Regions from separate parts of the Rahnella sp. ChDrAdgB13 genome, predicted to be linked through region 3. Evidence: predicted binding sites of a transcription regulator. Region 3 holds the regulator's gene; each other region holds the start of a gene.
What was found. Region 3 encodes LexA, which represses DNA repair genes until DNA is damaged. Its sites were predicted from a motif close to TNCTGTATGTACATACAGNA; they were not measured.
Positions count from the first base shown of each region.

Region 1: a site for LexA is predicted at 3,445-3,464, ahead of umuD (translesion error-prone DNA polymerase V autoproteolytic subunit). Genes of this name have one in related genera too.
Region 2: a site for LexA is predicted at 5,257-5,276, ahead of rmuC (DNA recombination protein RmuC). Genes of this name have one in related genera too.

Region 1 is NZ_JAEMGT010000029.1:3,651-11,774, reverse strand. Features, by position in the region: gene J8X26_RS09530 (protein-disulfide reductase DsbD) at 1-1,187, opposite strand, end outside; gene J8X26_RS09525 (copper resistance protein) at 1,255-1,620, opposite strand; gene umuC (translesion error-prone DNA polymerase V subunit UmuC) at 1,738-3,003, opposite strand; gene umuD (translesion error-prone DNA polymerase V autoproteolytic subunit) at 2,987-3,424, opposite strand; gene J8X26_RS09510 (efflux RND transporter permease subunit) at 3,580-6,660, opposite strand; gene J8X26_RS09505 (efflux RND transporter periplasmic adaptor subunit) at 6,657-7,799, opposite strand; partial or broken gene J8X26_RS09500 (ATP-binding protein) at 7,893-8,124, opposite strand, start outside.
Region 2 is NZ_JAEMGT010000066.1:66,728-74,851, reverse strand. Features, by position in the region: gene tatB (Sec-independent protein translocase protein TatB) at 1-197, opposite strand, end outside; gene tatA (Sec-independent protein translocase subunit TatA) at 201-467, opposite strand; gene ubiB (ubiquinone biosynthesis regulatory protein kinase UbiB) at 541-2,172, opposite strand; gene J8X26_RS17315 (SCP2 domain-containing protein) at 2,169-2,777, opposite strand; gene ubiE (bifunctional demethylmenaquinone methyltransferase/2-methoxy-6-polyprenyl-1,4-benzoquinol methylase UbiE) at 2,791-3,546, opposite strand; gene rmuC (DNA recombination protein RmuC) at 3,694-5,214, opposite strand; partial or broken gene J8X26_RS17300 (DedA family protein) at 5,372-5,899, opposite strand; gene udp (uridine phosphorylase) at 6,094-6,855, opposite strand; gene katE (catalase HPII) at 7,145-8,124, opposite strand, start outside.
Region 3 is NZ_JAEMGT010000008.1:65,659-73,782, forward strand. Features, by position in the region: gene J8X26_RS03845 (DUF5107 domain-containing protein) at 1-2,589, opposite strand, end outside; gene J8X26_RS03850 (ROK family transcriptional regulator) at 2,699-3,895, shown strand; gene zur (zinc uptake transcriptional repressor Zur) at 3,995-4,504, shown strand; gene J8X26_RS03860 (CsbD family protein) at 4,700-4,909, opposite strand; gene lexA (transcriptional repressor LexA) at 5,299-5,907, opposite strand; gene J8X26_RS03870 (diacylglycerol kinase) at 6,027-6,395, opposite strand; gene plsB (glycerol-3-phosphate 1-O-acyltransferase PlsB) at 6,523-8,124, shown strand, end outside.

The DNA.
Region 1 (8,124 bases), on a different contig from region 3:
CGGGTGGTCATCTTTGAGGGCAGATTAATTTCAAACAACCCCAGCAGATTGGCGGTAAATACGGCCGTGACCAGCACCATCAGCCCGATAAACCACGGGCTCTGAAACTGAATGCCCCAGCCCAGCGTCTGATGGGTGTAACGGAGCAGCGTCATCAGTAACGCCAGCGCCAGAAACGAGGTGATAATCCCGCCCGATGACGCCAGAAACTGCACGCGAATGCTTTTCCGGTTGCGCTGTTCCACCTGCAAAATACTGCCGAGTTTCATCCCCAGCACCGGCAGAACGCAGGGCATAAGATTGAGAATGAAACCACCGGCCAGTGCCATCAGCGCCACCTGCCAGAGTGCGACCGCGCCCGGCGCGCCGGCAGAAAGCGGGCTCACTTTCAGGTAATTTTGCTGCGCCAGACCATTGTCCGACAACACGATACTCAGCGTTTTGCCCGTGATATCCGCCGCCTTATCGCCCCATTCGTCGGTCACGGGCAGCGTGAACCGCGCCAGTTGCCCGTCCACTTTCACCACCGGCTTGCCCAGCGAACTGCCTTCCAGCGTGTCGGTAAACACTTGCGGATTTTGCCAGCCCTGCCCGCGGTGAGCGGTGATCTGCAATACGCCGGGGCGATATCCCGCCGTCACGCTGTCTGTCAGCCCTTCAGCTATCGGCACTTTACCCATTGCCGCGGCGAACTCGCGTGCGAATTCTGCGCTGTCCGTACTGGAACGGAGATCCAGACTGAAAGGATAGTCGGTGAGAATGCACACGTTGCTGCACACCGGCAGTGTCAGCGTTCCGGCAATTGTGCCCGGCTCTTCACCGCTGAGGATGACGGGCAGCGTGACTTCATCGTGATAGCCCTGGGTGGTGATGCCCGCGACATCAAAACGTGCGGGCGTCGGCCAGTACCCTGTAGCCTGTTGCGCCGTGACCGGTTTTTGCCATTCGACTGACGGCGCAATACCGCCTTCCCCCGGCGAACGCCAGTAGGTTTTCCAGCCTTTTTCGAGGCTGACAGAAATCAGCAACCGGGTTTCTTCTTCAGAAGAATCGGCAGGCTGCGCCTGTAAGCGCACTTTCGCGTGGGTATTTTGCGGGCTTTGCAGCCAGCCGGTGTCGGCAGCATATCCGGTATGCAGCCAGAGCATCAGTAAGCAGCCAGCGGCCGCCCTGAATAAATTTCGCATCGATTTTCTCCAAAAATAAAAAAGTCACATCCTGATGAAAAACAGGCGTGTTTTATTCCCGGAGTTTTTATTCCCGAAATACACAGAGCCGCAAATGCACCCGCAGGCGCGGCACGGGGACGGCCTCCGGCACAAGCAGGCGGATCGCCGCCAGATTGCCGCGTGACAAAAAGGCCAGCAGCAGGCTCAGCGCCAGAAACGCAAATTCTAAGAGGAGAGGAGGAACAGAAAGCAGCGATTTGCTGCTGAGCTCGCAGGGAGCGGGAATTTTAGCGATTTCAGAAGTCGTGGATGACGCCTGCGCCGTCGCCGTTTCCTGATGCACGATTGCGGACAGCGCATTCAGCCCGGCGATGCGCTGCGTCATACACGTCAGTATGACCAGACAGGCCAGGCAAAAATAGAGCAGTGCTGAACGCCGTTGTTTATTCACATTTCCCTCGCAAGCAGGCCGCCATTCTAACGGCCACTCAAACATTCACAAGATGTATGAATCATGAATTACAAGAATTTACGCTCAATAATCTGCGCTGCGTGACTCGTTTAGCCGTCAGGCACGTGCCACCGGGACATCGCTCAGACGGGTGGTCCATGCAGGGGATAACATCTCGCGCTTCATCTGCCAGTCCCGCGAGATCCCCTGCCCGGCGAACCACAGCGTCCCTTTTCCTTTATCATTGATTTCATCGAAAAGCGTCATCAGCGCATCGCTGTTGGCACGCGGCGCGCGCTCATCAAATAAGTGCAACTGGGACACGCCCTGACTGAAAAAATCCCCCAGCATTACGCCTGCTTTCTGATACCGGTGCCCTTCTTTCCAGACATCATCCAGACACTTTGTTGCAGCGAAGATAATGTCGCGGGTGTCCTGAGTGGGCGTAATCAGCCGGGTACTCGCCAGATTTCCATAGTAAATCTCCCCTTCCGCGAACGGGCTGGTTTTGACAAAGACGGAAATCTGCCGGCAAAACTGATGCTCTGCGCGCAGCTTTTCAGAAGCCCGCGTGGCGTAATAACAGATGGCTTCACGCATTTCCTGATACGCCGTCACCCACGTGCCGAAAGACCGCGAGCAAACAATTTCCTGTTTGGCGGGCGCAAATTCGTCAAAGCCTAAACAAGGTTCGCCGCGCAGCTCGCGCACGGTGCGTTCCATCACTACATTAAAATTCTTCCGGATAAACCACAGGTCGCATTCGGCAAGCTGGAGCGCCGTTTTAATCCCGGCGTCATTCAGTTTTTTCGATATCCGCCGCCCCACGCCCCAGACCTCTTCGACCGGTACATACGACATCAGCTTTTTCTGACGAACCGGATCAGAGAGATCGATAACGCCCTGACTTTTTGTCCATTTTTTTGCTGCGAAATTGGCGAGTTTTGCCAGCGTTTTCGTCGGCGCAATGCCGACGCCAATGGTCAGCCGCGTATGTTGTTTCACCGTGTCCCTGATTTCCTTGCCGAAGCTTTCTAAATCGAGATCCCCCGGCAACCGGCTGAGATCGAGAAAGGCCTCATCGATGCTATAGATTTCGATTTTCGGACATAACGCGCCCAGCGTCTCCATCACCCTGTGGCTCATATCGCCGTAAAGTTCGTAATTGCTGCTGAAAACCACCACGTTATGTTGCTGAAAAAGTGCCCTTTGTTTGAAGTACGGCGCGCCCATTTTGATTTTGAGCTTCTTCGCTTCCGCCGAAAGCGCAATCACGCAGCCATCATTATTGGACAACACTACGACCGGTTTGCCTTGCAGGTCAGGGCGCCAGGCGACTTCACAACTGGCGTAGAACGAGTTCACATCAGCGAGTGCGTACATTGCGATGCATCGTGCTGATAACGGTGGTGACAACGCCGACAATCTCGACTTGCCGGTCTTCATTCAGCGGAATAGGCGCGTAGGACGGGTTTTCAGCCCGCAGATGAGGATACGGATGGAGCATCAGTCGTTTCACCGTAAATTCTCCGTCCAGACTGGCGACAACGATATCGTTGTGAGCCGGTTTCAGGCTGAAATCGACCAGCAACATTGAGCCATCGATGATCGCCGCGTCCCGCATGGAATCGCCGGAGACTTTAAGCACATAGGTAGAAGAAGGATGCGCAATCAGGTGCGCCACCAGATCGATACCCTTCTCCACATAGTCCGCCGCCGGGCTGGGGAAACCCGCTGCAATAGGGTTTAAATACAACGGGATATCCGTTTTTTGCTGCCGTGCGGCGATTTTGTAAAGCATCATGAGTGGAGTTCCTGCAAACATACTGTATTTATATACAGTATAGTTAATCAGGTGCTCAGATCAATGGCTGCCAGCACAGATCAGCAGGCCCCGCGCCGCCTGCGCGACTATCGTGTTGATCTCGCAGAGAAGAAATTTTGGCGATTTTAAATGCGTCAGATTGAATTTCCGCAAGCGGCCGCCCTCACCTTCTCCCGCTGCATAATCAGGCTCAGCGCAGCCGGAAGCAGCGTAAGCGTGACGAAAGTGGCGACAATTAACCCGCCGATAATCGCGTAAGCCATCGGCCCCCAAAATACCTGTTCGGCGATCGGCAGCATCCCCAGTATTGCCGCGCAGGCCGTCAGCAATATAGGTCTTGAACGGTGCCCGGCGGCGGCCTTGATGGCGTCATCACGGCCCATCCCGGCGATAACGTTATTATCCACTTCGCTGATCAGGATCACCGCGTTGCGGATAATCATTCCCGCCAGCGCGATAATCCCCAGCAGGGCGACAAAACCCATCGGCGTGCCGGTGGGCAACATCGCCAGCACAATGCCGATAAGGCCGAACGGAGCCATGAATAAGGCCAGTAGCATGCGCGAAAAACGCTGCAACTGGATCATCAGCAGGATCAGCATCACGCACAACGTGACCGGCAGCACGGCATACACCGAACCGTTGCCTTTATCTGACTCCGCCACCACGCCGCCCTCCTCGATTTTATATCCGGAAGGCATCGCCGCACGGATACGCGAAACCCGCGGCGCGAGCTGCTGCGATACGGTTTCGGCATGCAGCCCCGGCGCTAAATCCGTCTGAACGGTAATGAACGGCAGCCGCTGGCGACGCCACACAACCGGATCGTCAATCCCCCAGACCGGTGTCGCGACCTGACTTATCGGGATTTTTTGCCCCGTTGCGGTGGTGATCATCAGGCCCGACAGCGTGGTGATATCCTGACGCTCGCGGTTGTTCGCCCGCAGAACAACATCAATCAGCCGGTTTTTATCCCGGACGGTGGTGACGACGCTGCCTGACCAGACGGTGTTAAGCAAAGCCGCAAGACTTTCCGAAGAAACGCCTGCCGCACGCGCTGCCGTCTGATTCACCCGCAGCGTTATTACCCGCTCGGGCTCTCCGGCGGTCAGATTCACTTCGCGCGTAACCGGAACCTCACCCAGCGTGGCAGCGAGATGTTGGGCGATCTGTCTGACCTGCGCATAGTCCGGGCCGCTGACGCGATATTTTACCGGCCACCCGACCGGCGGGCCGAGTTCCAGCGGGGAAACGCGCGTGGTGATGTCGCTGAAATCACGGGCTAAAATGGCCTCAAGCTGTGCGCGAAGCTTGTCACGGTCTTCCAGATTTTTGGCGACAATGACCAGCTGCGCCGTATTCTCGTTATCCAGTAACACATCCATCGGCAGATAAAAGCGCGCAGCCCCCGACCCGACATAATCCGAATAGTGATCGACATTCCGGTTACCTTGCAGCGCACGTTCCAGGCGTTCAGTTTGCCGCGCGGTTTCTGCCCAGGAAGCATTCGCGGGAAGCGTGAGACTCACCAGTAATTCCGGCCGGTCGGAGGCGGGGAAAAATTCCCCCTGCATAAACGTCGTCGCATACATCGCCATCGCCAGCAACAGACAGGCAATACTCAGCGTGCCCCACCGGTGAAGCAGCACATAATTCAGCAGACGCAGGTAGAAACGCATTAACCGGCCACGCTTTTCACCGTGCGATGCAAGCTTTGCGGGTAAAATCCACGTCCCGATCAGCGGCGAAAAAAGAATGGCGACCACCCAGGAACACAGCAACGCGATAAGCACCACGGCGAACAGGGAGTAACAATATTCACCGGCGCTTGAGGCCGCGAAGCCCACCGGAATAAAACCGGCAATCATCACCAGAGTGCCGGTAAGCATCGGGAATGCCGTCGTTTCAAAAGCGTAAGTGGCGGCGCGCCAGGCCGGATCTCCCGCCTCGATACGCGACACCATCGCTTCAACGGTGATCATCGCGTCATCCACCAGTAACCCGAGCGCAATGATCAGCGCGCCCAGAGAAATGCGCTGTAACCCGATTCCCGCCAGCATCATGCCGATGAACGTCATGGCCAGAACCACCGGAATGGCCGCCGCCACAACCAGCCCGGCGCGGGTGCCGAGTGAAACAAAATAGACGGCTAATACAATGAAAACGGATTCAATCAGCACCCGGATAAAGCTGCTGACGGCCTGTGAAACCACCGCTGACTGATCGGCCACTTTGACCATTTCAATGCCGTGCGGGAGGCGCGTGCGGATGTCCGCCATCCGGTCATTGAGCGCTTTGCCAAAGGACAGCATATTTCCGGCGGAAGCCATAGAAATCGCCAGCCCGATAGCGGGTTGCCCGTTAACACGAAATTCGGGTGCAGGCGGCTCGGCATCCTGACGGCTTATCGTCGCGATATCCGTCAGCGGAATGTAGCGCCCGGCGATGTGCAGCGTCACCGCCTGCAAACTTTGCTCAGACGTCAGGGAGCCGCTTACGCGCAGGGCGATATTTTCACGATCGCTGCGCAAAACACCCGCAGGTTCGACCGCATTTTGCGCTTTCAGGGCGTCGGTGACCTGCTGCAAATCAATGCCCATCCCGGCGAGCTGCGCGGGCGAAAACGCAATCACAATGTTTTCTTCCTGAATGCCCAGCAGGCGGGTTTTGCCGATGTCCGGCAGCGACATCAGGCTGCGGCTGATGTCTTCCACGCGGTCGCGCAGTTCACGCGGCGAGTAACCCTCAGCGGTAAACCCATAAATCGTGCCAAACGTATCATCGAACTCATCGTTGACCGACGGCCCCTGCACGCCTGCGGGCAGCGACGGGGCGATATCCTGCATTTTTTTACGCACCTGATACCAGATGCCTGCAACCTCTGCGGGCGGCGTATCATCACGCAAGTTAACGAAAATCACCGATTGCCCGGCGCGGGTCTCGCTCTCAACGAAATCAAGATACTGGATTTCCTGAAGTTTTTTCTCCAGCGTATCCGTGATCAGATTGACCGTATCCGTCACGCTGGCACCCGGCCAGCTTGCAGAGACTACCGCCGTTTTAATGGTAAACGCCGGATCCTCGTTGCGCGGCAGTTGCTCATAACTGAAGACACCGGCGGCCATGAGCAGAAGCATAAAAAAGGCGATCAGCGGCTGATGTGCCAGCGCCCAGGCGGAGAGATTGAACCGGTGTACGGGAGTGGACGGCTTCATTCGCTGCCTTCCCCCAGCGTCACTTTTTCGCCATTGCGCAGTTTACTCACACCGGCAATCGCGACCGTTTCGCCGGGACTCAGGCCAGCCGAAATAAAGATTTCTTTGGTGCTGTAACGCGCTAAAACCACCGGTTGCAGGTGCAACGTCAGCGTTTTGGTATTCACGATAAAAATGGCGGGCTGGCCACCGGCGCGGGTCAGCGCCGACGCAGGCAGTGCGATCGCCGCCTGGCCTGAAGCAGGGAGAATGAGCTGAATGCTGGCCCCCAGCGCCATGGCGGGCGGCGGGTTATCGAGCGTGATACGAACACGCCATGTCCGGGTTTGCGGGTCGGCCTGCGGGCTGATATCCCGTAAATGCCCCGGCGCGATCACTGAAGAGCCGGACAGTAACGAAACGCTAAAAACAGCGCCCGCATGTGCCGGAATCGCCTGCGGATCGGCGACATCAAACACCGCATCACGCCCGCCGCCCGAGGCCAGCGTCACAATCTGTTGCCCGGCGCTGACCACCTGCCCGACCGAGGCGCTGACCTGCGTCACGACGCCGTCCGCCGGTGCGGTCAGTTGTGCCCAGGAGAGATTTTCACGTGCGTTTTTCAGCGCATCTTCACTGCTCTGACGCCGCGCGCGGGCCGCCTGCCAGTCGGATTGTGCGCTATCCAGCTGCGTGCGGGCGATAGCACCGCCCGGCATCAGCAGCTTCATGCGACGGAGATTCAGCGCAGCCAGCTGTTCCGCCGCGCGGGCGCTGTCCAGATCGGCCTGCGCGCTGTTGAGCTGGTTGCGGCGGGTGGCACTTTCCTGCGTCGCGACAATCTGCCCGGCCGCCACACGATCACCGACATCGACCTGACGGGTGAGGATCCTGCCGTCCAGCCGGAAACCCAGCGCCACCTCTTCGCGGGCGCGGATTTCACCTGTCTGGATAACCGTGCCGGAGGCTGAAGGAAGCGGCGCAATCACCACGCGCACCGGCCTTGCGGGTACTACGGGCTGACGGGATTTATCGCCACACCCCGCCAGCACGACGACAACTATCAGCAGACAGGCGGCGGGAAGAAAGGGCAGCAGACGTCCAGCAGCACATAAATGGCGCACGCCGTGGCGGGCATAATCCGTAAAAGTAGCGGTCATGACAGACTTCCTGAATTGAGATACCGCTATTCAATCCGCTCACTGTCCAGATTCCCGCGATATTTCATCAAGGAACCGTCAAGAACCGCTTATTTATTTTCCCGCTTCCGGCTGAGGCAAACTGACCGTGATAACCAGCCCGCCCTGTTCTTTCAGCAAAGCCCGGATGCCGCCGCCATGGGCTTCACATATCGCACGGGCAATGGATAGCCCCAGCCCGCTGCCCCCGGAGTGCCGGGCGCGGGAAGATTCTGCCCGGCTGAAGCGTTCAAACATTACCGGCAGAAAACCCGCATCGACACCCGGCCCGTGATCCCGAAACGCA
Region 2 (8,124 bases), on a different contig from region 3:
GCTTTTTTCAAGCTGTCCTGCAATTCCTGAAGTTTCAGTTCTTGCGAAAGCTCACTCTGAACAGAAGCCGCCATGGCACGCAGTGTGCGGATCCAGCCTGCTACTGTTCTTACTGCTACAGGTAAACGCTCCGGCCCAAGGACTACCAGGCCAATCACCAATACCAGCAGCAGTTCACTAAATCCAATATCGAACACGGCTTATACCTGCTCTTTGTTTTGGCTCTTGGTTTCATCTGCCTTGGCTGCTGGCTTGCTTTCAACAGACTTAGCGATGAAATCAGCATCAGAAGCAGAAGTGTCAGCATCTTTGTTAGTTTTCTGGCCTTCATCATCGCTCATGGCTTTTTTAAAGCCTTTGATGGAAGCACCCAGATCAGAACCCAGACCGCGCAGTTTCTTAGTACCGAACAGCAGTACCACGAGTACAACGAGAATCAGGATTTTTGTAATACTAATACCACCCATTATTTTCACCTCAAACAGGAAGGAACGACGTTCATTGCCGTTCGCAAACGGCATTCAATTTAACGCAAAGTATTCAACTGGCGCGCTTCCATCCAATCAACCAGGAAATTGCACCCGCAATCATCAGGCATGCCGGATAAACCTTAACATCGCCCAACAGTAAAAGAGTTCCGCTCAACAGCAGCGTCGCACCAATCCCCAGAAGATAACGAGACTGCCCCTGACGGGAACTCTGGTTATGGATCTGGGAGGAAAGCTTCTCAATGTTGTATTGCAACAACTTATGCTGATGCAGGCTCTGGTAAACCAGATCCGGCAACTCAGGCATTTTCTCCAGCCAGAACGGCGCACGCTCTTTCAATGCACGGATCATTGCCGGCAACCCGACCTGATCGCGCACCCAACTTTCGAGGAAAGGTTTCGCTGTGGTCCACAAATCGAGTTGAGGATAAAGCTGACGTCCGAGACCTTCTACGTACAGCAACGTTTTTTGCAGCAACACGAGCTGAGGCTGAACTTCCATATTAAAACGGCGGGCCGTATTAAACAGATTCAGCAGCACGTTACCAAAAGAAATTTCTGCCAGCGGTTTCTCAAAAATCGGTTCGCAAACCGTACGGATAGCGAATTCGAACTCTTCGACGTTGGTATCGCGGGGAACCCAGCCGGAATCGACATGTAATTCAGCCACTTTACGATAATCACGGTTAAAGAAAGCGATGAAATTCTCCGCAAGATACCGTTTGTCTTCCTTGTTGAGCGAACCCACTATGCCGCAATCGATCCCTATGTAGCAAGGGTCTTCGGGCGTTTCATAGCTCACGAAAATATTGCCCGGATGCATATCGGCATGGAAGAAACTGTCGCGGAAAACCTGAGTGAAGAAAACCTGCACGCCGCGTTCGGCCAGCAGTTTCATATTGGTGCCCTGTTTCTTCAGCGCTTCAATATCAGAAACCGGGATACCGTAAATACGCTCCATCACCATCAGACGTTCGCTACAGTAATCCGGGTAAACCTCAGGCACATACAACATCGGGCTGCCTTCGAAATTACGGCGCAGCTGAATAGCATTCGCCGCTTCACGCAGTAAATTCAGTTCATCGAGCAGCGTTTTTTCATATTCGCGTACCACCTCACGGGGGCGCAAACGGCGACCATCGGGCAACAGAATCGGTAACCAGCCAGCCAGACGTGACATAAGACGGATATCCGCCACGATAGTCGGCAAAATATCCGGACGGATCACTTTCAGAACCACCGGCTTACCGTTTTCTTTCAAAATGGCAGTATGAACCTGAGCAATCGAGGCAGAAGCCAGCGGCGTCTGGTCGAACTCATCAAACCAGGTTTCCACCGGACCACCGAGCGCCACTTCAATTTGCTGACGCGCTTTTGCGCCATCAAAAGGCGGAACGTGGTCCTGAAGCAAAGCAAGCTGATCGGCAATCTGAGGAGGGAAAAGGTCACGGCGCGTTGACATCATCTGCCCGAACTTGATCCATACCGGCCCCAGTTCTTCCAGCGCCATACGCATACGCTCGCCCAACGGCTTTTCTTTATGACGATTAGGCAACCAGAAAAAAAGATAACGACCAATGCGCAGCGGCAGCGTTAAGCGGATTTTAGGGATGAGTTCGTCAAGGCCATAGATCAGAAACATGCGGATGATCAGATATAAACGTCGCATTTCCCTAGGCGTCACGGTTTACCCTCCAGTTTTTCGATACGTCTATCCAGCGCATCCAGTTCCCGCACCAGTGCAGAGACTTCATCGCTAAACCAGACCACTTCCAGCGAACCGGGTGCCATTTTCCACTCTTCGGTCAGGGTTTGCGCTAAATAGCTTTGCTGGTGCTTAAGGCCTTTTTGCAGAAAACGGAAACCGCCCTGAACCGCCTGACTTAATCCCTGAGAGGCAATATCACCGATATAAGGGGCCAGGAATTCTGCGGGCTCGAATTCAGCCATATCCAGCAATGCAGAAAACTGCTGAACCACGGAAATATCACCATCGACCACCAGTTCGCCACTGCGCATCATTGGCGACAACAGCTGGCGATCGCGTAATTTTTGCAGCGATGAAATCCGTGAAGTAACGGTGCAATCGGCCACACCTTCCCATTGTCCGAGCACATCGATTTTTTGCTCGCTGAAAACAAACGTCAGCGGTGCGCTCAGTTCCTGTAGTTCAACACGTAAAACTTTGCCTGCCAGACGCGTGCGCGCCGCCTTCATGCTGCGATCTTTGAAAAGCAGAAAATTAAGCGGCGTCTCGATAGCGGCAGTCAGCAACGGCGTTAACAACATCGGCATACTCATATCAGAATTTGAAACCCCGATGCAGCGCAACAATGCCACCGGTCAGATTGTGATACGTCACATTCTCAAAACCTGCATCCGCCATCATGCCTTTCAGGGTTTCCTGATCAGGGTGCATACGGATGGATTCGGCCAGATAGCGATAACTTTCAGCGTCTTGTGCAACCAGTTCGCCAATGCGCGGCAAAATATGAAAAGAGTAGGTGTCGTAAGCTTTGCTCAGCGGTTTCAAAACCGGTTTGGAGAATTCCAGAACCAGCAGACGGCCACCCGGCTTGAGCACGCGGAACATCGAACGCAGCGCTTTTTCTTTTTCAGTCACATTACGCAGACCGAAAGAAATGGTGATGCAGTCGAAATAATTATCAGGGAAAGGCAGAGCTTCAGCGTTGGCCTGAACATAATTAACGTTGCCCACAATGCCGAGATTACGCAGCTTTTCGCGGCCCATCTTTAGCATGGAGTCGTTAATATCTGCCAGCACAACTTCGCCTTTTTCGCCCACCAGACGGGAGAACTTCGCGGTCAGATCGCCGGTGCCACCGGCCAGATCCAGCACACGCTGGCCCTGACGCACACCGCTGCAATCAATGGTGAAACGTTTCCAGATGCGATGAATGCCGAAAGACATCAGGTCATTCATCAAATCATATTTTGCCGCAACGGAATGGAAGACTTCCGCCACCATTTCCTGCTTCTCATCTTTGGCTACTGTACGAAAACCGAAATGGGTGGTTTCCTGCGTCTGCTTTTCCATTATTTATGCCTGCTTTTTCAGTCAAACTCTTGGGGAGAAGTGTACCAGAACCCGTTAGAAAGCCCCATCACCGATGGTGATTCAACATATTGCAAAGATTCACTTATTGAATCAGTCCGACCCAGTGGAAACCTTTGCCAGCTTTAATTATTCACGCGGGTTCAGCGCCTGTTCTTCTTCCGCATCAGAGATATCGGGCAGAGATGCGGTATCTTCCGGTTCATTTTCCGCTTTCGCTATCTCAGCCAGAGAGGGGCTGATAGGCCGTTTAACTTCGACCCCCAGAGCACGGAAACTTTCAACCTGCCCTATTAGATTACCACGGCCTTGCGTGAGTTTATTCATCGCGGAGCGATAACTTCCCTGCGCTTTGTCCAGGCTTTGTCCCATCGACTCCATGTCATCCACGAACAACCGCAGCTTGTCATACAAACGCGCGGCGCGATCGGCAATGCGTTTGGCGTTCTGGCTCTGATGCTCATAGCGCCATAAATTACTGATTGTACGCAAAGCCACCAGCAGCGTTGTCGGGCTGACAAGCATAATATTGTGACGCAGTGCTTCGCTGATTAATTCTGGCTCCCGGTCGATAGCCAGTAAAAAAGCGGGTTCAACGGGGATAAACATCAGGACGTAATCAAGGCTGCGCAAACCGGGAAGCTGCTGATAATCCTTACGACCCAGCAAACGGATATGGCCGCGAACGGACGCAATATGCTCATTCAGCGCCGCTTCACGCTCGCTGTCATCTTCACTGTTGAAGTAACGCTCGTAGGCCACCAGCGTCATCTTCGCGTCGATCACCACGTCTTTATTCTGCGGCAGACGCACCACCACATCGGGCTGCATTCGGCTGTTCGTATCAACCTGAACGCTGACCTGCGTCTGATATTCGTAACCTTCGCGCAGGCCGGACGCTTCCAGCACGCGGCTGAGCACCACTTCGCCCCAGTTCCCCTGCGTTTTATTATCGCCTTTCAGCGCTTTGGTGAGGTTCACCGCTTCACGTGCCATCTCAACGTTCAGCTGTTGCAGGTTACGGATTTCGTGCGCCAGCGTGTGACGTTCACGGGCTTCCTGACCAAAACTGTCCTGCACCTGACGGCGGAAACCATCAAGTTGCTCGCGCAACGGCAGCAGAAGTTTGTCCAGGCTTTGCTTGTTCTGTTCGTCGGCCCGGCGACCATTTTGTTCAAAAATACGGTTAGCCAGATTTTCAAACTGGCTGCTCAGGCGCTGTTCGCTGTTGATCAGCAGGCGCTGTTTGTCTTCTGCCGCCATGCGCGTTTCGTCCAGCCGGGTCGAAACCTCGCGCAACTCGGCTTCCTGAGCGCTGTTAATTTCACGCTGGGCGCGTAATTCCTGGTTCAGCTGCTCGCATTCATTTTGCCAGTGAGCCAGCAATTGCAATTTCTCCTGGCTGGCTGCCGCCGCGCTGTGCAATTTGCGCAGCTCAAGTTCCGCTTCACGCATTTGCTGCTGAACGGCTTGTCGCTCATTTTTGTGCGCGTCATTTTCCGCCTTCACTTGCTCCAGCGAATGCTCCAGCAACCGGCGCTGTGTTTCGTACTCCGCCTGCTGCCGCTGTTGCCGCAAACTGGCGACCAGCCAGCCGAATAACAGGCCGATTAGCCCTGCGCCCAGGGCGTACAAAATACTGATATCCACGCGCATTCCTTCTTAAAATCACTTGCGGTCACGGTAATAGCAGGCTGTATGGATGTCCAGTCTATTTTCAGGGGCATGACGCCTTTGCGAGACGTCTTCCAAAAAGGAATTTCTCCCGCCCGCGCCGCTTGAAGACTTCAGCGATGCAGCGCAGGATTCAGAACCAGCGGCTCAGCCATTGGATGCCAAAAGCGCCCGGCGCCAGAATGCCGAATGCCCAGATCAGTGCGGAGGTCACGTTGGCAATCTGGAAATATTTCTTTGGCATGCCACATATCCCCGCTACCAGCGGCACTACGGCGCGCAACGGACCAAAAAAGCGGCCGATAAACGCGCCCGGCATGCCCCATTTTTCAAAGAATGCATGCCCGCGGATCAGCATTTGCGGATGGCGGGAGAACGGCCAGAAGTTGCCCACTCTGTCCTGAAAATGGTTGCCGACCCAATAAGAAATCTAGTCGCCGAAGAAAGCACCCGCCGCGGCAGCGGCCCAGATGGGCCAGAAAGGAATACCGGTTTCGCCAATCAGCGCACCCAGCCCTAATAAGATAAACGTCGCAGGAAGCAACAGGGAAAGAAATGCCAGAGACTCACCAAAAGCCAGAAAGAAGACGATGGGCGCAGCCCACACCTGATGTGCGCGAATAAAGGTCGTTGTGTAATCCAGAATGTCGTGAACAGTCAAAAAGCAGTTCCTTTTGTCAGCGGTTTTGTGCCAGCGGCTTTTTATCAGCAGTTTTTTATCAGCAGATAAATAGCCGGATTGATAAATTATTCCAGACACTTTACTAACACGACCTTAACAGATCTGATTATCGGGGCAAAAAAATGGGCCGCCAGAGGCAGCCCACAGATGTGATGTGTTTGTTTTAGTATTTTTTAGATCAGGCGACGGGCGGCTTCTACAACGATTTTCACCGCGTGGCTTTCGGTCTTTTTCATCGTTTCCGCGTCAGGAATTTCCTGCTGCGTGCGGTTTACGATAACACCGGCAACCATACCTGCGCGCAGGCCCTGGCTTGCACACATGGTCAACAGTGTGGCGGATTCCATCTCATAGTTCATCACGCCCATTTCCTGCCATTCTTTCATCGATTCTTTGAAGCGACGAACAACGCGGCCAGAGAAGGTGTCGTAACGTTCCTGACCCGGATAGAAGGTGTCAGAAGACGCGGTTACGCCGATGTGCGTGGCAGCACCAACAGATTCTGCCGCCGCAACCAGCGCCGTGGTACAGGCGAAATCGGCAACAGCCGGGAATTCCATCGGTGCAAAGTGCAGGCTCGCGCCATCAAGACGAACAGCAGCCGTTGTGACCAGAACATCGCCCACATTGATGTGCGGCTGAATAGCGCCGGTCGTACCTACGCGCAGGAAAGTCCGGATGCCCAGCTGTGCCAGCTCTTCCACCGCGATGGACGTAGACGGGCCGCCGATACCGGTTGAACAAACGATCACAGATTTGCCGTCAAGCTCAGCACGCCATGAGGTAAATTCGCGATGAGAAGCCAGACGCACCGGGTTCTCCATCAGTTTGGCAATTTTCTCCACGCGTTCCGGGTCGCCGGGAACAATCGCCAGCGTGGCACCGTTTAAATCTTTTTTGGCCAGGCCAAGATGGAAAACTTCAGGCTGAGACATAACAAACTCCTCTGTATGTAAGGTCATTTATTGGCAGGAGGAACACCCGGCAACTGTACTGAACATTGTGACGTTATTTCGTGACGGCAGTCACTATGATGTAACAACAAGAATCACGCATACATTTAATTTGTGACATAAATCACAAATTAAATGTATTACGCCGAAATTTTAACCAGACTGATACTTTGCAGGATGAAGTATTTTCCCGAACGGAAAAATAAAAGCAGGCGTTGCCATATCACTGATGAATGACGCCGCCTGCCAGTGAGGCTGATAAAAATTTAAATCAGGCCGGAACCGCTGCGGCTGCCGCACTACGCGACCAGACGCGATGTTTAGCCATTTCTTTCAGGAACTCTTTCAGCAATTTTCCTTCCGCCTTTTCGCCTTCAATAATCCCGTCCTCCGGTACGTCATCCGTCAGCCCAAGCAGCGGTTTAAAGCGACGGGCGTCTCCGCTCAGCCCGATAACTTTCAAATGTTTATAGGCTTCAAGCACATAATGACGGGAATCGCCGTTCATCAGCAAAGCATCAATGTGGCCGTGAGGCACAATAACAGCGTCCACGGTAATCGACGGCGAACCGGCAAACGTGGCGTCTACTGGCAATGTCGAACCATCATCGGCAATTACATTTCCCAAATGGCTGGCCAGAAGTTTGGGATGAACACCGGCAGCCTGTAACGCCTGCAAGGTTTCCAGCACATCAGCCGCGTTGACGCCTTCGCCCAGCAGCACGGCCACCTGACGCCCTTTTATCGTCCCTTTTCCGCTGGCGTACAAACTCAGTGATGGATCGGCTTCCAGACCATTAACCGGTTTCGGAGGCTTAACCTTTCTTGTCTGCGCGGAAAGTGTGATGCCCAGATTTTTCGCGACGATGGCCGCCAGAGTCTGGTCAACGTGCGCCAGCAAATCCACCACGCGTTCGCGAATATACGGCCGAACCACTTTGGACAACTCAAAGGAGAATGCTCCGGCGATATGATCCTGCTCCACTGGCGTCTGACTCAGCCAGAACAGGCGCGGATGCGCATAGTATTCTGCGAAGGATTCACTTCGCTGCCGAATTTTTTCAGCATCAATACGCTCAGGGTAACTTTCAAATCCGCCTCCGGACGCAGCCGGTGGCGTTTCTCGCGGCCAGTTATTGTTGATGGAATTCGGCTCGTAATTCGCCGGATTGGTATCTACATCCTGCCGGTGCATCCCGTCACGCTGGAAGTTATGGTACGGACAGGTTGGCCGGTTAATCGGGATTTCAT
Region 3 (8,124 bases):
CTGTAACTGACCGCTGAGGTTATACAGGCCGAGCAATTCGGCGGTCAGATCGTCACGTTGTGTCGCCACCGGCAGTAACTTCTCCAGCCGCGCGAGACGGATTTGCGGCGGGATACCGGCCAGCCGGTTCAGCAAATCAGATTCAAATAACAAACGCGCATCCTGCGGCTGTAACCGACAGGCTTCTTCAAGACAGCGGCGCGCTTCGGCGGCATCGTGCTGGTGGTTCCACGCATAAATTCCCAGCCCGCGCCATGCATCGGCGAAGTCTGGTTCAAGCGTCAGACAGCGCTGCCAGCAGGTCACGGCGGCAGAGGTATTGCCTTTGCTGTAATGGAAAGAGGCCAGAAGATGCAGGGCAAAGGCGTCATCGGGGAATGCACCCAGCAGGCGAACTTCCGCCAGCCATTGCGGGAAACGAACCCTGTCCGGGAAAACGCGCCGCGCCGCCTGACACAAGGCTTCGCGCCCTTCGTCCTCAAGGCTCGCACGTAAATACAGCGGCAGTGTTTCCTGACTGTCGAGCACACGCAGGGCTTCCCGCGCCAGCAAATCCTGCCCGCACTCCTTAAGTTGGATGGCGATATTCATGGCATTTTCACCACGACGCCCGGTAACACGGTGCAGCTCAGTCGCAGCGCCGGTGTCCGGCGCAAGGTGATAGCGTAAAAAATGCAGAAGGTAGTGAAGCGGATATTGCTGCAAATGTGTGTCGATAAACGGACGCGCATCCTGCCCGCTGAGGCACAGCAACAAAGCTTTCAGGCCAATCAGCCCGTAATGATTAGCCTGCGTCGCCAGCCCCTGCTCACAGAAATTCAGCGCCTGCGTGAACTGCTGGCGGCGGGTCGCAATCTGCGCCAGCCCGAAGTACCCGCCCGGTTTGGCGTTACCGCTCCATATAGCACGGTAATAACCGTCAAACGCGGCATCAAAATCGTCGGTTTGTGCCAGCGCACTGGCGCGGATCAGGCTCGCCAGGCCGCATTGCGGATTCTTATTCAGCCGGTGCGCACGGCTCAGTGCGGCATCCGCCAGAGTGACAGCCTGAGAAAAATTCGCCCGGTTGTATTCCAGCGTCGCCAGCGCCAGATTGCAGCGATAATTCAGCGGATCGAGCGCCACGCCGCGCCGGTAGTAGTTCTCTGCGCCCTGACTGGCGTGGTTATACTGCTCAAGATGCTGGCCGATAAACCAGGCTTCATCGGCAGAAGTAACCTCCGCCGCAGGCAACGGCGCGGTTGCCGGCGAGGGCAGCGGCATTTCTTCGGCCTGATGCTCCTGATAGGTCAGCAATTCAGCACCCTGTTTATCCAGCAAACGTAACCGCAGGCGCGCCGGAAATTCGCCGCGCAGCTCGCCCTGAATCACTTCGCCCGGTTGCAGGTTTATCGCGTCTTCGAACACAAGTTCGCTGTCCTTCTCACCGGCGATTTCCAGTCGTGCGGCCTGCAACGGACTGACGGCGTACACGCCCCACTTGAGTGTATCTCCGTGACGTTCAAGCTTAACTACTGCCTGCTCAGAAGCATTCTGCACCGTACCTAACCCGCTGTAAGGCAGGAAGTTTTGCACAAAACATTTCTCTTCATATGCATCCAGCCAGGTGAAGTCCGGCTGATTATCGGTGAAGACGCCGGTCATCAGTTCGATGTACGGCCCGTTGTTGTCAGTGAGATTTCTGTCCCACGCACGGCCAAAATCGCAGTTCCCCCACGTCCACTGTTTTTTGCCCGGCGAAACATGATGGTCGGCGATGTGCAGTAATCCGCCCTGCTGATCGTGGTCATACGCGCCGACAAAGTCGTAGTCAGATTTATCCGCCATGTATGAAGTCGGCACCGGGATGTTTTTGTAGCGCGAGATATCGGTGCCTGCCGAGTAATCCACTTTATAGTAAGTGCCGGTGGCTATCGGGAATGACGAGACGTCGCGTTTGCCGTGATCGAAAACCGCGGTGACGTCCGGCGGGAATACGCTCTGATGACCGTCGCCGCCGGTGACCGCGGGGTTCGCCCACCACAGGAAATGGCGCGGCGTTGGATTGCCGTTGTAAATTTTCGCGCTGATTTCCAGCAACGCTTTGTCCGGATACACCGTGAAACCGGTCATCACCTGCAAACCGCGCATCGGCTCAACCTCGCCCATCCAGACCGTTTTCGCGCCGTTTTCCTGCTCGGCAATCGTGAAGTCTATAGGCATAAAAGTGGTCGGGCGGTGATGTTGCGGCCAGTTAAATTCAATGCCGCCGGAAATCCACGGCCCGAGCAAGCCGACCAGTGCCGGTTTCACGACTTCGTTGTAATAGACAAAATCACGCTGTTTTACTTTGTCCCAGGCGCGATGTACACGCCCGCCAAGCTCGGGTAACAACATGATTTTGATATAATCATTTTCCAGATACAGCGCCTGATAGGTTTTCATGACTTTCTCACCGGTCAGCGTATCGGTCACGCCGTACGGATAGACCGCGCCGGACGAGCCCTGATACACCCGGTGCGCCAGAAACATCGGGTGCGTGTCCTGTTTCCCTGTTAACCAGGTCGGTAAATCCACCGCTTCCTGCCAGACTTTTACTGTTCCGCTCATGATTTGTCCTCAATACGTCATACCGAAATATCAATTTCGAGAGTCTACGCAACGTACAAAAGACGCGGATCCGCTACGGTCACGCAATTCAGTAAACGGGGTTTAGTAAATGCCGATGGAAGGATTGAACAATCTGCGGGTACGTCAGTTTAATAAGCAGGTGCTGATGACGTTGCTTTACCGGGAGAAAAATACCAGTAAATCAACGCTGTCGCGGCTTTCACATCTGTCGATCCCGGCTATCAGCAAGATCCTTGATGATCTGCAAAACGACGGACTGATCACCCATAATCCGGTGAATTTGCATTCCCGCGGGCTTGGCGGAGGAAGTTATCAGGTCGCCACGGATGACAGCACGATCTTGTGCATGAACATCACGCCTTATCGCATCGAGAGCATTCTGGTGAACCGGCTGATTTTGCCGCTGAGCGGCTACCAGCTGACGGATATTGCGGTCAAAACGCCGGAAGCGATGCTGGCGCAGATCGAAGCCTGTTTTCATCAGTATCGGAAGAAATTCCCCGGCCTTAAAATCCGGCTGGCACTGGCGATCCACGGGCAGGTGAATCCGACTACTGGCGTGTCTCAGCGCATGCCGCAAGCACCGTGGACCGGCGAAATCGAGATTAAATATTTGCTCGAAGAGAAGTTGCAAACCGAAATCCTGATGGATAACGACTGCATCATGCTGGCGCTGGCCGAGAAGTGGCAGCACGCGAACGACCAGCATGATTTTTGCGTGATCAACGTCGATTACGGCATCGGATCTTCTTTCGTGATCAATCAGCAGATTTATCGCGGCAGCCTTTTTGGCAGCGGGCAACTCGGGCACACGATTGTCGATCCGCAGGGCAGCCGCTGCGCCTGTGGTCGCTACGGTTGCTTGGAAACGCTGGCTTCGCTGTCGGCGCTGAAGAAAAAAGCCCGGCAGCTTATCGTGACAGAGAATCCTTTGCAGCCACCACGCACACCGGGCACGCAGGAGCTGATTGACCGGTTTCATCAGGGCGACGCGGCACTTTGCGCGCAGGTGATGGAGGGTGCGCGGGCGCTGGGACTGAGCCTGTATAATTTCCTCAATATTTTGAACATTAACCGTATTTATCTGTACGGTCGCAGTTGCGGATTCGGCGACGTCTGGCTGAACGCCGTCCGCGCACAGAGCGGGCTGAACCCGTTTGACAGAACCGATCATGTCAAAACGCAGGCGACACACATTGCGCCCGGCACGCTAAGCCGCGAGCAGCAAATTATGGGTATTGGTTACCTGTATGTGGAAAAAGCGCTGGAAGGTATGGCGGGCTGAGCGGCGCATAATTCGTCGATCTGGCTGAAGCATGATAAAATTAAGAATGGCTGCATGATGTGGCCTATTTATCCCAATCTGCGCTCAGAGAATGTTGCTATGACCCTGAATAATCCGGAAAAATTACTTTCACAAGCTGAAGAACTTTGCCAGCAGCGCAATGTTCGTCTTACACCGCAGCGGCTGGAAGTTTTGCGACTGATGGCGCAACAACCCGGTGCGATCAGCGCCTATGACTTGCTGGATCTGCTGCGCGTCAGCGAACCACAGGCCAAACCGCCAACGGTTTACCGGGCGCTGGATTTTCTGCTGGAACAAGGGTTTATTCATCGGGTTGAATCGGCTAACAGCTATGTGCTTTGCCATCATTTCGAAGAGCCGAGCCACACTTCAGCGCTGTTTATCTGTGACCGCTGCGGGCTGGTCACGGAAAAAACCACAGACGGCATTGAAGAACGTCTGGCGAAACTGGCGCTTGAATCTGGTTTTGAGTTGCGTCATTCGGTCGTTGAAGCACATGGCTTATGTGCCGAATGCAAAGTTGTTGAAACCTGCGACAGCCACGATCATTGCGAACACGACCACAGTATTGTGGTAAAAAAACGCTGAGAAATCAGGTGTTTTTGATGGAATTTCAAAAGGCGTAAAGCGGAAGGGTTTTAACGCAGCTGAACGGATAATTTAAGGTGTAGAAGGAAGATGTTGAAGGTTGGGTACATCCTTGTACCCGTATCCTGAAAGTGTTCCGGGTAGGAGCAGCAATAACTCAGGATACGTCACTGATACGCGAGGGGGAGTCGCGTGTTACCAGTGATATTTGTTTTTCGATTCCCAATCCTTGAGCTCTTTCTCGGCCTGATCCTTCTGATAGCCATATCGCTCCTGAATCTTACCTACCAGCTGATCACGTTTACCTTCAACGACTGTCAGGTCGTCATCAGTCAGCTTACCCCACTGTTCTTTCACTTTCCCTTTGAACTGCTTCCAGTTACCGTCGGCTTGGTCCTTATTCATGATAAATATCTCCTGTTACCTTGGGTTGTGGAGCTGCACGTTTGCTGGCAGCCCGTCCTTAACACTTCAAAGCTTAGTAGAGAATGCGGATTCGTCTTCCCAAAACAGGGATAAAAACCACTATTAGGATTAATCCAAAGCAGGATATAACGTGGAATTGGAATCTGTCTGACTGAAAAAGGCCGGTAATTCAGAGCACAGAGAGTGCAAATCCGGTATTTGCTCTAAACAGGCAACGCAGCGGATAACACGTGAGAAAAAGGATTTTATCGGGAAAGTTTATTAGCAGCTTCAAACAATATCGCCCCAAAACGGGGCGATGAGATACTGATATTTACAGGCGCGTCAGAGGCGGCCAATGCACCTGCAACGTAGAACTTAAGCGCAGATTAGATCCAGTCGCCGTTGCGGATAACGCCAACCGCCAGACCTTCAATGCTGAAATTCTGTTCACGCAAATCAACCACAATCGGCTGGAATTCGCTGTTTTCAGGCAACAGCTGAACAACACTGCCCTGTTTCTTCAGGCGTTTGACCGTGACTTCATCATCAATACGCGCAACGACAACCTGCCCGTTACGGACGTCCTGCGTTTTGTGTACTGCCAGCAGGTCACCATCCAGAATACCGATATCACGCATCGACATCCCGCTGACGCGCAGCAGGAAATCCGCACTCGGTTTAAACATGGCCGGATCGACCTGGTAATGTCCTTCGATGTGCTGCTGAGCCAGCAGCGGTTCACCGGCGGCAACGCGGCCAATCAGCGGTAAACCTTCTTCTTCTTCCATCAGCAGACGAATACCGCGCGAAGCACCGGAAACGATCTCGATAACGCCTTTACGCGCCAGCGCTTTCAGGTGTTCTTCCGCCGCGTTCGGGGAACGGAACCCCAGACGGGATGCAATCTCTGCGCGGGTCGGTGGCATACCGGTGGTGGAGATATGATCGCGAATAAGGTCGTAGACCTCTTGTTGTCTGGTCGTTAAAGCTTTCATTCCGCCCCCTGGTTGTTTATACAGTCTTGCTGTGAGTATATACAGCTAAACGGGCAATGAAAACCTAAGATTGAATAAAAACAGGGCATAACGACAATTCCTGGAATACAGGTTCCAGATCAGAACCATCGCGGCCAAAAGATGCTGACCCAGACAAAAATCGCCAATATGATGGTCAGAAGTACGGCGGCGGAGCCAATATCTTTCGCACGTCCAGACAGGACGTGAAACTCAGGCCCGATGCGGTCAATCGCGGATTCAATGGCGCTGTTAAGCAGTTCAGTCACACACACCAGCACGACGGAGCCAATCAGCAGGATACGTTCTATACTGCTGACATCCAGCCAGAAAGATAACAAAATTAGCGGGATAGCGACGCTGGCTTCCTGGCGAAAAGCCGCTTCATTTTGCCATGCGGCTTTCAATCCTTTCCAGGAATATCCGGCTGCTTTATAAATTCGGGTAAATCCGGTGACTTGGTTCGCCATTTCGGGTACTGATCCTTTGAGTGTTTGCAGCATTTTAGCTGTTATATGGTATCGCATCACCACAGATCTCATCTGAGCTTTCTGGTATCCTTGCGGCGAAATTGCTAACAAGAGGCTTCACGTTTTTATGTCAGGTTGGCGTAGACTTTATTACACATTATTGAATTTACCACTCTCATTGCTGGTAAAGAGCAAGGTCATACCTTCAGATCCGGTTACCGAGTTGCATTTAGACCCGACGCGCCCGATTTTGTACGTATTGCCTTATAACTCCAAAGCAGACTTGCTGACGTTGCGTGCGCAATGTCTGGCCGAGAATCTGCCCGACCCTCTTATTCCGCTGGAAATCGACGGAACCCTGCTGCCAAGCCATGTTTTCATTGCTGAAGGCCCGCGCGTATTCTCTTATTACACGCCGAAGCAGGAATCCGTAAAGCTGTTCCACGACTATCTGGATTTGCATCGCAACAATCCGGATTTAGACATTCAAATGCTGCCAGTTTCCGTGATGTTTGGTCGTGCGCCGGGCCGGGAAGGTCAGGATGATACGCCGCATCTGCGCGTGCTGAATGGCATCCAGAAATTCTTCGCCGTGCTGTGGCTCGGACGTGACAGTTTTGTTCGTTTCTCTAATACCGTTTCCCTGCGCTATATGGCGACGGAACACGGTACAGACAAAACTATCGCTCAGAAACTGGCACGCGTGGCGCGCATGCATTTCTCCCGCCAGCGTCTGGCGGCAGTTGGCCCGCGCCTTCCAGCTCGTCAGGATTTATTCAATAAGCTGCTGGCTTCCAAGGCCATCGAAAAAGCGATTGAAGACGAAGCCCGCAGCAAGAAAATTTCCCATGAAAAAGCCCAGCAGAATGCTATCGCGCTGATGGAAGAAATCGCGGCGAATTTCTCTTATGAGGCCGTGCGTCTGTCGGACCGTGTGCTGAGCTGGACGTGGAACCGCTTATATAAAGGCATCAACGTCAACAATGCTGAGCGTGTCCGTCAGCTGGCGCTGGATGGTCAGGAAATTGTGTATGTGCCCTGCCACCGCAGTCATATGGACTACCTGCTGTTGTCTTACGTGCTCTATCACCAGGGGCTGGTGCCGCCGCATATCGCTGCCGGTATCAACCTGAATTTCTGGCCAGCCGGTCCGATTTTCCGCCGTCTTGGCGCGTTCTTCATTCGTCGTACCTTTAAAGGCAACAAACTCTATTCCACCGTTTTCCGTGAATATCTGGGCGAGTTGTTCAGCCGTGGTTATTCGGTCGAATACTTTGTCGAAGGGGGTCGTTCACGCACCGGACGCCTGCTGGAACCCAAAACCGGTACGCTGGCGATGACCATTCAGGCCATGCTGCGCGGCGGTTCACGTCCGATTACGTTAGTGCCGATTTACATCGGTTATGAGCACGTGATGGAAGTGGGCACGTATGCTAAAGAATTGCGCGGTGCGACCAAAGAAAAAGAAAGCCTGACCCAGATGCTCAATGGTCTACGCAAACTGCGCAACCTTGGCCAGGGTTATGTCAATTTCGGTGAGCCGCTGCATCTGACCACGTACCTGAACCAGAATGTGCCGACCTGGCGTGAAGCAATCGATCCTATCGAAGCGCAACGTCCAAGCTGGCTGACGCCAACGGTGCAGGATCTGGCAGAGCAGATCATGGTGCGTATCAACAACTCAGCGGCAGCCAATGCCATGAACCTGTGTTGTACCGCGCTGCTGGCA